DNA from 3 places in the Nitratireductor sp. L15S-10 genome. Region 3 is predicted to be linked to each of the others. Evidence: predicted binding sites of a transcription regulator. Region 3 holds the regulator's gene; each other region holds the start of a gene.
The links. The regulator LexA, encoded in region 3, represses DNA repair genes until DNA is damaged. The targets are predictions, from matches to a motif close to TGTTCNNNNTGTGTTCNG.

Region 1 (4,266 bases), 210 kb from region 3:
CCGACAAGGATCTGGCACTGGACCGCGCCATGATCCCGCTCGGCTCCTGCACCATGAAGCTCAACGCTGCAGCCGAGATGATGCCCGTGAGCTGGCCGGAAGTGGCAGGCCTGCATCCGTTTGCTCCGGCCGAGCACACGGCAGGCTATCGCCGGATGATCGATGATCTCGACCGCTGGCTGTCGGAAATCACGGGCTTCGATGCGGTCTCGCTTCAGCCCAATGCCGGCAGCCAGGGCGAATATGCCGGGCTTCTGGCGATCCGCCGCTATCATGCCGAGCGCGGCGAGGCCGATCGCGATATCTGCCTCATCCCCTCCTCCGCCCATGGCACCAATCCTGCGTCTGCCTCCATGGCGGGTATGCGGGTGGTGGTCGTGCGCTGCACCGACGATGGCAATATCGACCAGGACGATCTGAAGGCGAAGGCGGCGGAACATTCAGACAGGCTTGCCGCTCTCATGCTCACCTACCCGTCAACCCACGGCGTGTTCGAGGAGGGCGTGCGCGACATGTGCGCGGTCATCCACGAGCATGGCGGCCAGGTCTATTTCGACGGCGCCAACCTCAACGCCATGGTCGGCCTTGCCCGTCCGGGCGATCTGGGCGCGGATGTCTGCCATCTGAACCTGCACAAAACCTTCTGTATTCCCCACGGCGGCGGAGGACCGGGTGTCGGACCCATCGGCGTCAAGGCACATCTGAAGCCGTTCGTGCCGGGCCATGTGGCTCTGGGCAGCGGCCAGGCGGTGGCGGCCGCGCCCTATGGCAGCGCGTCGATCCTGCCGATCACGTGGATGTATATCCGCATGATGGGTGGAGACGGACTCAAACGGGCGACGGAAATGGCAATCCTCAACGCCAACTACATCGCTCACAGGCTGAAGGAGCACTACCCCGTGCTCTATAAGGGCCGCAATGACCGGGTCGCGCATGAGTGCATTCTCGACACGCGCGTTTTCAAGGATCGTGCCGGCATCACCGTCGACGACATCGCCAAGCGGCTCATCGACTATGGCTTCCACGCCCCCACCATGAGCTTTCCCGTTGCGGGAACACTGATGGTGGAGCCGACTGAATCGGAGCCGAAGAGCGAGGTTGATCGCTTCTGCCAGGCGATGATCTCCATTGCCGAGGAAGCAGCGAAAGTGGAAAAGGGCGAGTGGCCCAGGGACGACAATCCGCTGGTCAACGCTCCGCACACGGCGATGGAGCTGATGGGAGACGTATGGGAACATCCCTACAGCCGCAGTGAAGCCGCCTTCCCCGAAGGTTCGCTCGCTTCTGCTTCCAAATACTGGCCGCCAGTATCACGGGTGGACAATGTCGGTGGCGACCGCAATCTGGTCTGCGCCTGCCCGCCCATCGAAGCGCTGGCAAGCTGACGCTTGCCCCACAGATCATCTCCCCGCGCTGGGGAGATGATCGCTCATTTTTACCACACCTCTTGGCTGGGCCCCGCGCTTTCTGTTAAAGCGTCGTCTACACACTCCGAACGGAACCGGAACAGGCTTCGCTTTGCCTTGTAAACCATGGCAAACTGCGATGTGATTCGCGGACAGGACACCACACGCTTCATGGACGACAACAACGACCTCTTCGCCGGAATGCCCGCAAATGTGGAACGTGCGAAAGCACCGGAGCCGGCAGCACCGGCGCGCAAGGCCGCATCGCGGCCCGCGCCTTCTGCCTCATCCGTGAGCTCCAGCGAGGGTTATAGCGCCGCAGACATCGAGGTTCTGGAAGGACTTGAGCCTGTTCGCCGACGTCCCGGCATGTATATCGGCGGCACCGACGACAAGGCGTTGCATCACCTCTTCGCCGAAGTCATCGACAACTCGATGGACGAGGCGGTGGCCGGTCATGCCACCTTCATCGAAGTGGAGCTTGACGCGGAAGGCTTTCTCTCCGTCACTGACAACGGCCGCGGCATCCCGGTCGACCCGCACCCGAAGTTCAGGGACAAATCGGCGCTCGAAGTCATCATGACCACGCTGCACGCTGGCGGAAAATTCGATTCCAAGGTCTACGAGACCTCCGGCGGTCTGCATGGCGTCGGCGTTTCTGTCGTGAATGCACTCTCCGAACTCCTCGAAGTCGAAGTGGCGCGCAATCGCCAGCTCTTCCGTCAGACCTTTTCGCGCGGCCTGCCGCAGGGCGGGCTCGAAAAGCTCGGCGACGTTCACAACCGTCGCGGCACGAAGGTGCGCTTCAAGCCGGATGAGCAGATCTTCGGCAAGGGCGCCAGGTTCGAACCTGCGCGCCTCTACCGCATGGCACGGTCCAAGGCGTATCTTTTCGGTGGTGTCGAGATCCGCTGGGTCTGTGCACCCGAACTGATCGGTGAAAAGGACCAGACACCGGACAAGGCCACCTTCCACTTCCCCGGCGGTCTGAAGGACTATCTGATCGCCTCGCTTGACGGGCAGTTTCAGGTCACGAAGGAAGTCTTTTCCGGCCGTAGCGAGAAAACCTCAGGACATGGCGCAGTCGAATGGGCCATCACCTGGTATGGCGGCGACGCCATGCTCAATTCCTATTGTAACACGGTGCCCACGCCCGAAGGCGGAACCCACGAAACCGGCTTCCGCAACGCGCTCCTGCGCGGTCTTCGCGGCTATGCCGAGCTCACCGGCAACAAGCGCGCTTCCATCATCACCTCCGAAGACGTGATGATCTCGGCCGCCGGCATGCTCTCCGTCTTCGTGCGCGAGCCGGAGTTCGTTGGCCAGACCAAGGACAAGCTCGCAACGGCTGCCGCCATGCGCATCGTTGAAAACGCCGTGCGCGATCCGTTCGATCATTGGTTGGCCGAAAACCCGCAGGAAGCCTCGAAGCTTCTCGACTGGGTTGTCGCGCGCGCTGACGAGCGACTTCGCCGCCGTCAGGAGCGGGAGGTCAGCCGCAAGAGCGCGGTGCGCAAGCTGCGCCTTCCCGGAAAGCTCGCCGACTGCACCATGGGAGCTGCAGCGGGCGCTGAAATCTTCATCGTTGAGGGCGACTCGGCCGGCGGCTCCGCCAAGCAGGCTCGCAACCGCGCCAGTCAGGCCGTTCTGCCACTACGCGGCAAGATTTTGAACGTGGCAAGTGCGGGCACGGGAAAGCTCGCCGCCAACCAGCAAATCTCCGACATCGTTCAGGCGCTCGGCTGCGGCACCAGGTCGAAATACCGAGAAGACGATCTGCGCTACGATCGCGTGATCATCATGACGGACGCCGATGTCGACGGCGCGCATATCGCCTCTCTGCTGATCACCTTCTTTTACCAGGAGATGCCGCAGCTTATCGAGAACGGGCATCTCTACATGGCCGTACCCCCGCTCTACCGCATCAGCCAGGGCGGCAAGACCATGTATGCGCGCGATGATGCGCATAAGGACGAGCTTCTGGAAACGGAATTCACGGGACGCGGCAAAGTCGAGATCGGGCGCTTCAAGGGTCTTGGCGAGATGATGGCGAGCCAACTCAAGGAAACGACCATGGATCCGGCCAAACGCACATTGCTGCGCGTGTCGGTTCTCGATGGCGAGGAAGCGACAAAGAGCGCCATCGATTCCCTGATGGGCACCAAACCGGAAGCGCGTTTCCGCTTTATTCAGGAAAACGCAGAGTTCGCCGACGAGCTGGATATCTAATCCGCCCGATTCTTCAGGCGGCTGCTATCGCCTGCGCCTGAATGCGCGCATTTTCGCGCAGGGCATCGAGATGAATGGACCGCAAGAGACCGGCCAGTTCTGCAGCATCTGCTGCAGGGCCGCCCTGTCCCGGCGTTGCACCGATGCTCTCAAGCATCAGCCAGGAAACTTCCTGGGCGCCCGCTACCCTTTTGCCCAGCGCAACCTCACGCCAGACGGCCAAGGCTCGAGTGATCGGTGCATGAACAGGCTTTGCGAGACCTGCTTTCTTAAAAAGCGCGGCCAACGGTAAATCCCGTCCGTTCACCAGAAGCCCCCCGATCCGTGCCAGAGACTCCCCTGTCAACGTTGCGAGTACATGACCGAAAAAGTCGATCTTCCCATGGGCAACAAGTCGGACGATGAAGCTGGTTGTCAGCTCCCCCTGAATGCGAAGATGCTCGACCATTGCCCCATGCTCTTCAGCCTCAATGGTCTCGATCAGCGTAAGCGAAGCACGGATACATGCATCCCGGGTGAGCTTTTCCGCCCGCGCCGCGCCCACCAGCGCTCGCACGAAAGGAGCGTCACGCAAGGTTTCACCCAGCTGTCGCAAGAGCACGTGACGGCAATCCGATGGCAAACGAGGGTC
Region 2 (4,266 bases), 460 kb from region 3:
GCTCCTGCGGCAGCCGCCGCAACAGGCTGTGGACCGCCGCCGCGATCTCCCGCAGTGCCGTATGCTTGACCAGATAGATATCGGCGCCACTTTCAAAGCCACGCACACGGCTCTCGGTATCCCCATGCGCCGTCAGCATGATGATCCCGCAGTTCAGCTTTGAGCGGATGTCCTTTGCCAGGCAATAGCCGTCGCCATCGGGAAGCGCAATGTCGAGAATGACAAGATCGGGCAAGCTGCCCCCTCGCAATGCGTCCGCAAGCTCGCCCGCGGTGCCGATACCGGTCGCGTCGAAACCCTGAAGGCATAAATAGTCTACCAGATCACCGCGCAGCGAATCGTCATCTTCGACCACAAGAATTCGGTTCATGCCCTTTCTGTCTCCCCCACGGCAGTTTCGTTTTCAGGTGTATTAGGTTCCAGACCGGGGATCGGCAGGCGTATGGTCGCGATGGTTCCTCCCCCACGGCGCGGCCGCAGATCCAACGCCCCCCGATGATATCCGATCAATTTTCTGCACGTGTAAAGACCCAGGCCGCTGCCGGCCGTTCTTCGGGTGTTTGAGGCCCTGAAAAACCGCCGCCCCACATGGCTGAGCTCTCCATCCGGTATGCCTATCCCGCGATCTGCCACCTCCACGACAAGAAGATTGTTCCGTCTGGAAAACGCCACTTCAACCGGCCTGTCGGACCGTGAATATTTTAGTGCATTGTCAATCAGATTGACGATGACGGTCCGCAACATCTCCACATCACCCCAGTAATCAGGGACATCGACGAGTGGTCTCATCTGCAGCCTTTGATTCTGACCGATATGCCCAAAGTACTGCTGGATTTCCCGTGTCAGCTGTAATGGGTTGAGCTTCTCGACTTTGAGCGTGCTTCCCACCTGCTGCTCGGTAGACAGAAAGCGGTCAATGAGCTGGGTCATGCGAGAAACGGACGCATCGATGCCAGTCAAACGCTTTGCAACCGCGTCCGGTGGCTTCTGGATCATGACGCCGAGCATCTCTGTGGCGTAGCGTATGGCAGCCAGAGGCGTGCGAAACTCATGGCTCACCATATGCATGAACTGGCGCTGTTCTTCACGGGCGGCCTTTTCCTCATCAAGACTGGCAGAGAGCTCACTTTCCAGGCGTCGCCGTTCAGTCACTTCCTCCGCAAGCGCCGCGTTCCTGTCGCGCAGGTCGATGGACAGCCGCATCCCGACCATGAAGAGCATGCAGATGAACAGCCCCACCATGAACAGATGCCCCTGAAAGAAGTACCAGCTGTTGATGTTGCTCACGATCGGCGCGCTGGCAACCAGATGCGGGGACCAGAATGCAAGCGCACTCTGGAGCAAACTGGCACCGATATACTCCGCCAGAAGCGCAATCGTGATCCAGCGCAGGAATGCGGGCTGTCCCCTATCGACATAGAGGATCCGAATCATCATCCCCATCATGGCAAGGGTAAATGCCGTGGAGGCATGAATACGCAAAGACAGGTCGTGCGGAGCCAGCGCCATGGCGAGACACCAGAGCGCCGTATGCACCGCAAGAATGACCAGCCCGACCCTGAGACACCCCGGATGGCCGAGGAACCTCGCCATACCGTCTGCCAGTAAAACCAATCCGAGCTTGATAGTCATGTTGTCGACGAAAAGATGCAGCGGATGGGGATCAGGCCCACGCAGCATCAGGAGAAACAAGCCCAACGCAATGGCGCTGAAACCAGCGGCGATAAGCTTCAGTTCGTAAAGATAACGCCAGGACCGCCATACCAGAAGCCATGCAAAGGCCTGCAAGGCAGTCGTGCAGACTTCGAGCAGCAATAGCGTCTTCAAATCCAGCATGCAGACGTGTTGGCCCATTTTGCCGGCTATCGCAAGATTCTTTCAGAACAACACCGCCCTTAAGGAAGTTTTTTGTGGGGGTTTTATTAACGGAATCGCCCGCCGCAAGAATTGGTCAGAATTGGTCAGAATTGGTAGCTGGAATCACTGGCAGGACTCTTCGTATCTGATGTGATCATGCCCGAAAATCGATGTTCTTCATCAGGGCCCACCAGCAGGGTGAGCAAGGTCTCGGGCGGTCAGGTGTTGCGTGGGGGAAATGCCGTTGTCGAGAGATCCGTTTTTCAAAGGGGCGTTCAGGAAGATTTTCGGAACGTGTAGCGACACGCTCCCCAGAGTGGCTCGCGGCGTTGCGGCCGCCGCTCTGACAGGCGCGGCACTCATGTCCGGCATCCAACATGCCAACGCCAATTGGACCAACCCGTCAGTGTCGCTCTCTTTCAACGGGCAGGATGGAAAATGTATTGCAGGGCCCTACGCCAATGCCACGACCACAGAAATTGTCGTCGACTGGACGGCCTACAATACCGATGCCACACCTGGCAGATACCTCCAGCTTATTGTGTGGGATGAGGCCTCCAGTAATACCCGCTCCACCGTTCCAGCCTATGGGAATGCGCCTACTGGACAGTTGCCCACGCAGCGCGACATCGTCGAGGTCCTTGATCAATTTCTCATTACAGGAACCAGCAATGTCTATCTGGGACTGCGGGATAACTGGGATGACGGGTCCGTCTGGTCTGACGCGCGCAGCCCAGTCAATGCAGCTGATCGGGTCGGTCCAGCCAGCGGAACCCGCGGCTATACCTTCATCGACATGGCGAGCGATCCTGATTGCGTAGCCAAGCCCGAGATCGAGATCACCGGCAATGCACAACCGATTACGGATGGCACAACGTCCACCGACACGGCAAACTGGACCCATTTTGGCTCAACCATTTCCGCAAGCTCTTATCCGATCAACCGGGTTTTCGGCATCCGGAATGTCGGCACGGGCACCTTGACCGTATCCAGCGCCAGCCTCTCCGGGGCAAATGCCTCGCAATTCACCATCACATCCCCTCCTCCATCATCGATCGCGCCTGGCGGTTCGGGCACCTTCACCGTTCGCTTCTCTCCGGTGGGAGCACCGGGTTCGAGAGTTGCCACAATGACGCTTCGAAACAATGATGCAGATGAAGACCCCTTCACTTTCACCATTTCCGGAGACACGACCAACACAGCGCCTACCGCCAATGCGGGCTCCAATCAGACGGTAAACTCCGGTGCGGCAGTCGCACTGAATGGCGCGGCATCTTCTACCAATGATAGCGGGCAGACATTGTCCTATTCGTGGAGCAGGGTCAGCGGTCCTGCTGTGACCCTGTCAGGGGCATCCACCGCCACTCCGTCTTTCACCGCTCCGACGCTCTCTCCGGGAGCGTCGAATGCGACGCTGGTATTCCAGCTTACCGTCAATGATGGGTCGCAAACGGCCACCGATACCGTGACCGTTACCGTTGCACCGCCTCCCAACACCCCGCCAACCGCGAATGCAGGGTCTGACCAGACGGTCACCTCCGGGGGTGCGGTTTCGCTCAACGGATCCGCCTCGTCAGCAAATGATGGCGGCCAGACCCTGACCTACGCATGGAACCAGACCAGCGGACCTGCAGTCGCCCTGTCGGGGGCCTCGACGGCGACACCGTCCTTCACCTCTCCAACACTTGCGCCAGGTGCAGCGAATGCGATCCTGATCTTCCAGCTGACGGTCAATGATGGCATGGAAGCGGCATCGGATACTGTGACCATTACCGTTACACCGCCTCCCAACACCCCACCGACCGCGAATGCCGGGCCTGACCAGACAGTCACCTCCGCGGATGGGGTTTCGCTCAATGGTTCGGCATCGTCCGCCAATGATGGCGGCCAGACCCTGACTTACGCATGGAGCCAGACGAGCGGGCCGGCAGTGACGCTGACGAACGCGACAACCGCTACCCCGTCGTTCACCGCGCCGGCACTCACCCCCGGGGCGCCGGACGCCGTGCTCGTCTTTGAACTTGAGGTGAATGACGGCATGGAGACGGCGACAGATTCCGTTTCCATCACTGTCGAAGCTCCGCCAAACACGCCGCCGACGGCGGACGCAGGCTCGGATCAGACCGTTGCCTCCGGTGCGCCAGTCTCGCTGGACGGGACCGGCTCATCAGCCAATGACAGCGGTCAAACACTTACCTACTCCTGGACGCAGACCAGCGGTCAATCGGTGACTTTGAGCGGTGGCTCGACAGCCACGCCTTCCTTCACCGCCCCGACGCTCGCTATCGGCGCTGCGAATGAAGTTCTGACCTTCGACCTCACCGTGAATGACGGCGTGGCAGGAGCTACGGATTCAATCACCGTCACGGTGACGGCTCCCGGCAACACAACGCCAACGGCAGATGCCGG
Region 3 (4,266 bases):
TGCGGAGGGCTTTCTCGTCCTGTGCGGCCCGGGTAACAATGGGGGTGACGGCTATGTCGTTGCGCGCCTCCTGACAGAACGAGGCCTGAGCGTTCGCGTTTTTGCCAACGCCGAACCGGCCTCGGGCAGCGATGCCGCGATCGCACTTATGGATTGTCCGGTTAAACCGGAGCCATTGGCGGCTTTCGAAGCCAGTCGAGGGTGGCTTGTGGTGGATGCGTTGTTCGGCGCAGGTCTGACGCGTCCCCTGGAAGAAATGGAGGCCGGGATCATCGGAAAGGTAAGCAGCAGCGGGCTTGCTGTGGTCGCCATCGATCTGCCCTCAGGTGTTTGCGGATTGACAGGAAAGCCACTTGGCGCGGCCTTGTCGGCGGATCTGACCGTCACCTTCTTTCGCAAAAAGCCCGGACATCTGCTCGTGCCGGGGCGGCAAATGTGCGGTGATCTCGTTGTTGCGGATATAGGCATTGCAGACAGCGCGCTTGATACTGTTGGTCAGGCACTTTGGGAAAACCAGCCTGCTTTGTGGCGGGAAGCCTTGCCGAAACTTCGCGTCAGCGCTCACAAATATTCGCGCGGTCATGTGGCCGTGATTTCTGGCGGGGCCACCTCGACAGGGGCGGCGCGACTTGCTGCGCGGGCAGCGGCGCGCACAGGGGCAGGGGCCGTAACGGTTCTTTCGCCCGCCAACGCGCTTTCGGTTCATGCGATGCATTTGACGTCGATCATGCTGCGCAAAGCCGACACCGTAAGCGAGTTGCGGGCCTTTTTTGTCGACCGGGGACCCACCGGGACCGTTCTCGGGCCAGGCGCCGGCACAGGGGGACGAACGCGCAGTTTCGCACGCGCTCTTCTCGACAAGGCGAATGACGCAAGCGGACTGGTCTTCGATGCCGACGCACTCACGGCCTTTGGCGGCATGCAGGATGTGTTTTTTGGCATGATCAGGGCTTCCGCCGGCAAGGTTGTTCTCACCCCGCATGAGGGAGAATTCGTCCGGCTTTTTCCCGATCTTCACGACGGAACAGAAACTTCGAAACTGCAGCGAACACGGGAGGCGGCCGTGCGATCCGGGGCGACCCTTGTGCTCAAGGGACCTGATACGATTGTGGCGGCACCCGACGGGCGAGCGGCGATCAATGTCAACGCCACGCCACACTTGGCAACGGCCGGATCGGGCGATGTACTGTCGGGAATAATCGCAAGCCTTATGGCTCAAGCGATGCCGGCTTTTGAAGCGGCATGCGCGGGCGTCTGGATTCACGCAGAATGCGGTCGGTCATTCGGGCGCGGTCTGATCGCCGAAGACCTGCCTGAAACGCTGCCGAATGTGTTGCAGGAACTGTTTCGAGAAAACCCGTCCTGACCTGCAGGCATCGGCAACACCCCGGGCTTCCTTCCACATTCAAGTTTCAGGCCACACTCACGTTTCAGGAAGCCATGTGCGAGAGGAAAAATGCCTCTCCGCCGCAGGTCAATAACGGCGCATCAAGCCAACCAGACGCCCTTGAACCTTCACCCGGTCAGGACCGAATATCCGTGTTTCATATGCCGGATTGGCAGCCTCAAGGGCGATCGACGCTCCCTTGCGCCGAAAGCGCTTCAGGGTTGCTTCTTCCTGATCCACAAGGGCAACCACGATCTCGCCGGGGTTGGCAGTCTGGGTTTCGCGGATGATGACGGTGTCGCCGTCGAAGATGCCTGCCTCGATCATCGAATCGCCCTTGACCTCCAGCGCATAGTGGTCGCCACCGCTCAGCATGTCCGGAGGGACGGCGATGGAATGGGTCTGGTGCTGGATGGCATCGATCGGAACACCCGCAGCGATGCGCCCCATGACCGGCACCGAAACGACACCGGCAAGCGAGTCGTCATTGCTGGCTGCCGGCTTGGGCTGGGATGGTGGCGCTTTGCCGAGGCTGCCTTCAATGACGCTCGGCGAAAACCTGCGTGCGCCGGCATTCAGGCCCGGCGCAATCGAATCGGGCAGGCGCAACACCTCGAGCGCACGGGCCCGATTGGGAAGCCGGCGGATAAAGCCGCGTTCCTCCAGGGCGGTGATCAACCGGTGGATGCCCGACTTGGACGCAAGGTCCAGCGCCTCCTTCATTTCGTCGAAGGATGGTGGAATTCCGGTCTCCTTCAAGCGCTCATGAATGAACAGGAGAAGTTCGTGCTGCTTGCGGGTCAGCATGGTAGCCACCGAGAATCAGTTAAAAACAAAACCAGAACATACTCTATATGTTCCAGTTGTGTTCCGCAACTCCCGGCATTTTCTTTCGATTTCTTGCGTTATGGCGCATGGAACAGGGCCTTTGCGCCGTCCGCGACGAACTGCACGGCCAGAGCTGCAAGTATCACGCCCAGAAGTCTTGTCAGGATCGATCGTCCTGTCTCGCCGAGGAAGCGGTCCACGCGCTCTGCAAGTGTGAACACAGCGTAGGTAATGGCGATCGTAGTGAGAAGAATTGCCAGCAATGTAGCGGTTCCGGTGAGGCCGCTGAAGGATCCGGAGAGAAGCACGGTGGCAGAAATCGCTCCGGGGCCGGCGATCAGGGGGATTGCCAGCGGAAATGCCGCAATATTTCGGATCATGTCCCGGGTGATGGCGCGTTCGGCGCTTTTTTCGTGGCGCTCCTGGCGGCGTTCAAAAATCATCTCGAACGCTATGAAGAAGAGAAGCAGACCGCCGGCCACGCGGAACGCCGGAAGTGTGATGCCGAAAACGGAAAGTATGGCGCTGCCAGCCACGCCGAAGAGCGCAAGAACGGCGAAGCCGATGATTGCGGCGCGGACGGCGACCTGATTGCGCTCTGAACGGTTCATGCCGACCGTCAGCGCAAGAAAGAGTGGCGCAAGACCTGGTGGGTCCACGGTCACGAGCAATGTGACGAACGCGTTGAACAGGGTCTCGTAACCTGACATGGGGTCCTCCCTTGTGACTGTCTAGCCCAGCCAGGAGGGTTCGGAAAAGCCCTGATTGCCACCTCCAGGCGCCTGACTGCGGCGATTTGTCGGTGCCTCCATTCACAGACCTGCCATATGCATCTGAAATTGCGTTGGATTTCCTTTGCGCCAATCTCTGCTCCGATTGGAGAATCAATGGCGTTTCATATATAAGAAGTCAGTGATTCCTTATTTTGTGTGTGATCCGATTTGACTGACCAGACAACGCCGACCGGACCGGGCGAGCCCGACGATATCGAGCCGATTTCCATCATCGAGGAGATGCAGCGCTCCTATCTCGATTACGCGATGAGCGTCATCGTGAGCCGCGCACTCCCGGATGTGCGCGACGGTTTGAAACCGGTGCACCGGCGCATTCTCTACGCCTCGCACGAAAGCGGCTATCACTGGAACCGCAAATATGTGAAGTCGGCACGTCCTGTCGCCGATGTGATGGGTAAATACCATCCTCACGGAGATGCGGCGATCTACGATGCGCTTGTGCGCATGGCGCAGCATTGGTCCATGCGCCTGCCACTGATCGACGGTCAGGGCAATTTCGGTTCCATCGATGGCGATCCGCCGGCGGCGATGCGCTATACCGAGTCCCGGTTGACAAAGGGCGCCCACGAGCTTCTCGAGGATATCGACAAGGAGACGGTCGACTTCCAGGACACCTATGACGGGTCCGGCAGTGAACCCAAAGTGCTTCCGGCCCGTTATCCGAACCTTCTGGTCAATGGTTCCGGTGGCATCGCGGTTGGCATGGCGACCAACATTCCGCCGCACAATCTGTCGGAAGTCATCAATGGCTGCGTGGCCATGATCGACAATCCGGCGATCAGTCTGCCTGAACTGCAGGAGCTGATTCCGGGGCCGGATTTCCCCACCGGGGGCCTTATCCTCGGACGGTCCGGAATCCGCAGTGCCTATGAAACCGGCCGCGGCTCCATCATGATGCGCGGCAAGGTGGCCATCGAGCCGGCGCGCAACGATCGTGAAGCCATCGTGATCTCGGAAATACCCTATCAGGTCAACAAGGCCTCGATGATCGAGAAGATGGCTGAACTGGTGCGCGACAAGCGCATCGAGGGTATCTCCGATATCCGTGACGAGAGCGACCGCCAGGGCTATCGGGTCGTGGTCGAGTTGAAGCGCGATGCAGTTGCCGATGTCGTGCTGAACCAGCTTTATCGGTTCACGCCGCTGCAAACTTCATTCGGTGCGAACATGGTTGCGCTGAATGGCGGTAAGCCTGAGCAGATGAACCTGCTCGATCTCTTGAAGGCCTTTGTCCATTTCCGTGAAGACGTCGTCAGC

Region 1: parE (DNA topoisomerase IV subunit B) is a predicted target of LexA. The motif match lies at 1,492-1,509, and genes of this name have one in related genera.
Region 2: P2W41_RS12140 (PKD domain-containing protein) is a predicted target of LexA. The motif match lies at 2,135-2,152, and genes of this name have one in related genera.

The regions. Positions count from the first base shown of each region.
Region 1 is NZ_CP120674.1:1,868,762-1,873,027, reverse strand. It holds gene gcvP (aminomethyl-transferring glycine dehydrogenase) at 1-1,385, shown strand, start outside; gene parE (DNA topoisomerase IV subunit B) at 1,578-3,635, shown strand; gene P2W41_RS08930 (DUF2336 domain-containing protein) at 3,649-4,266, opposite strand, start outside.
Region 2 is NZ_CP120674.1:2,532,893-2,537,158, forward strand. It holds gene P2W41_RS12130 (response regulator transcription factor) at 1-355, opposite strand, end outside; gene P2W41_RS12135 (sensor histidine kinase) at 367-1,836, opposite strand; gene P2W41_RS12140 (PKD domain-containing protein) at 2,219-4,266, shown strand, end outside.
Region 3 is NZ_CP120674.1:2,075,924-2,080,189, forward strand. It holds gene P2W41_RS09950 (NAD(P)H-hydrate dehydratase) at 1-1,366, shown strand, start outside; gene lexA (transcriptional repressor LexA) at 1,475-2,194, opposite strand; gene P2W41_RS09960 (MarC family protein) at 2,293-2,925, opposite strand; gene gyrA (DNA gyrase subunit A) at 3,157-4,266, shown strand, end outside.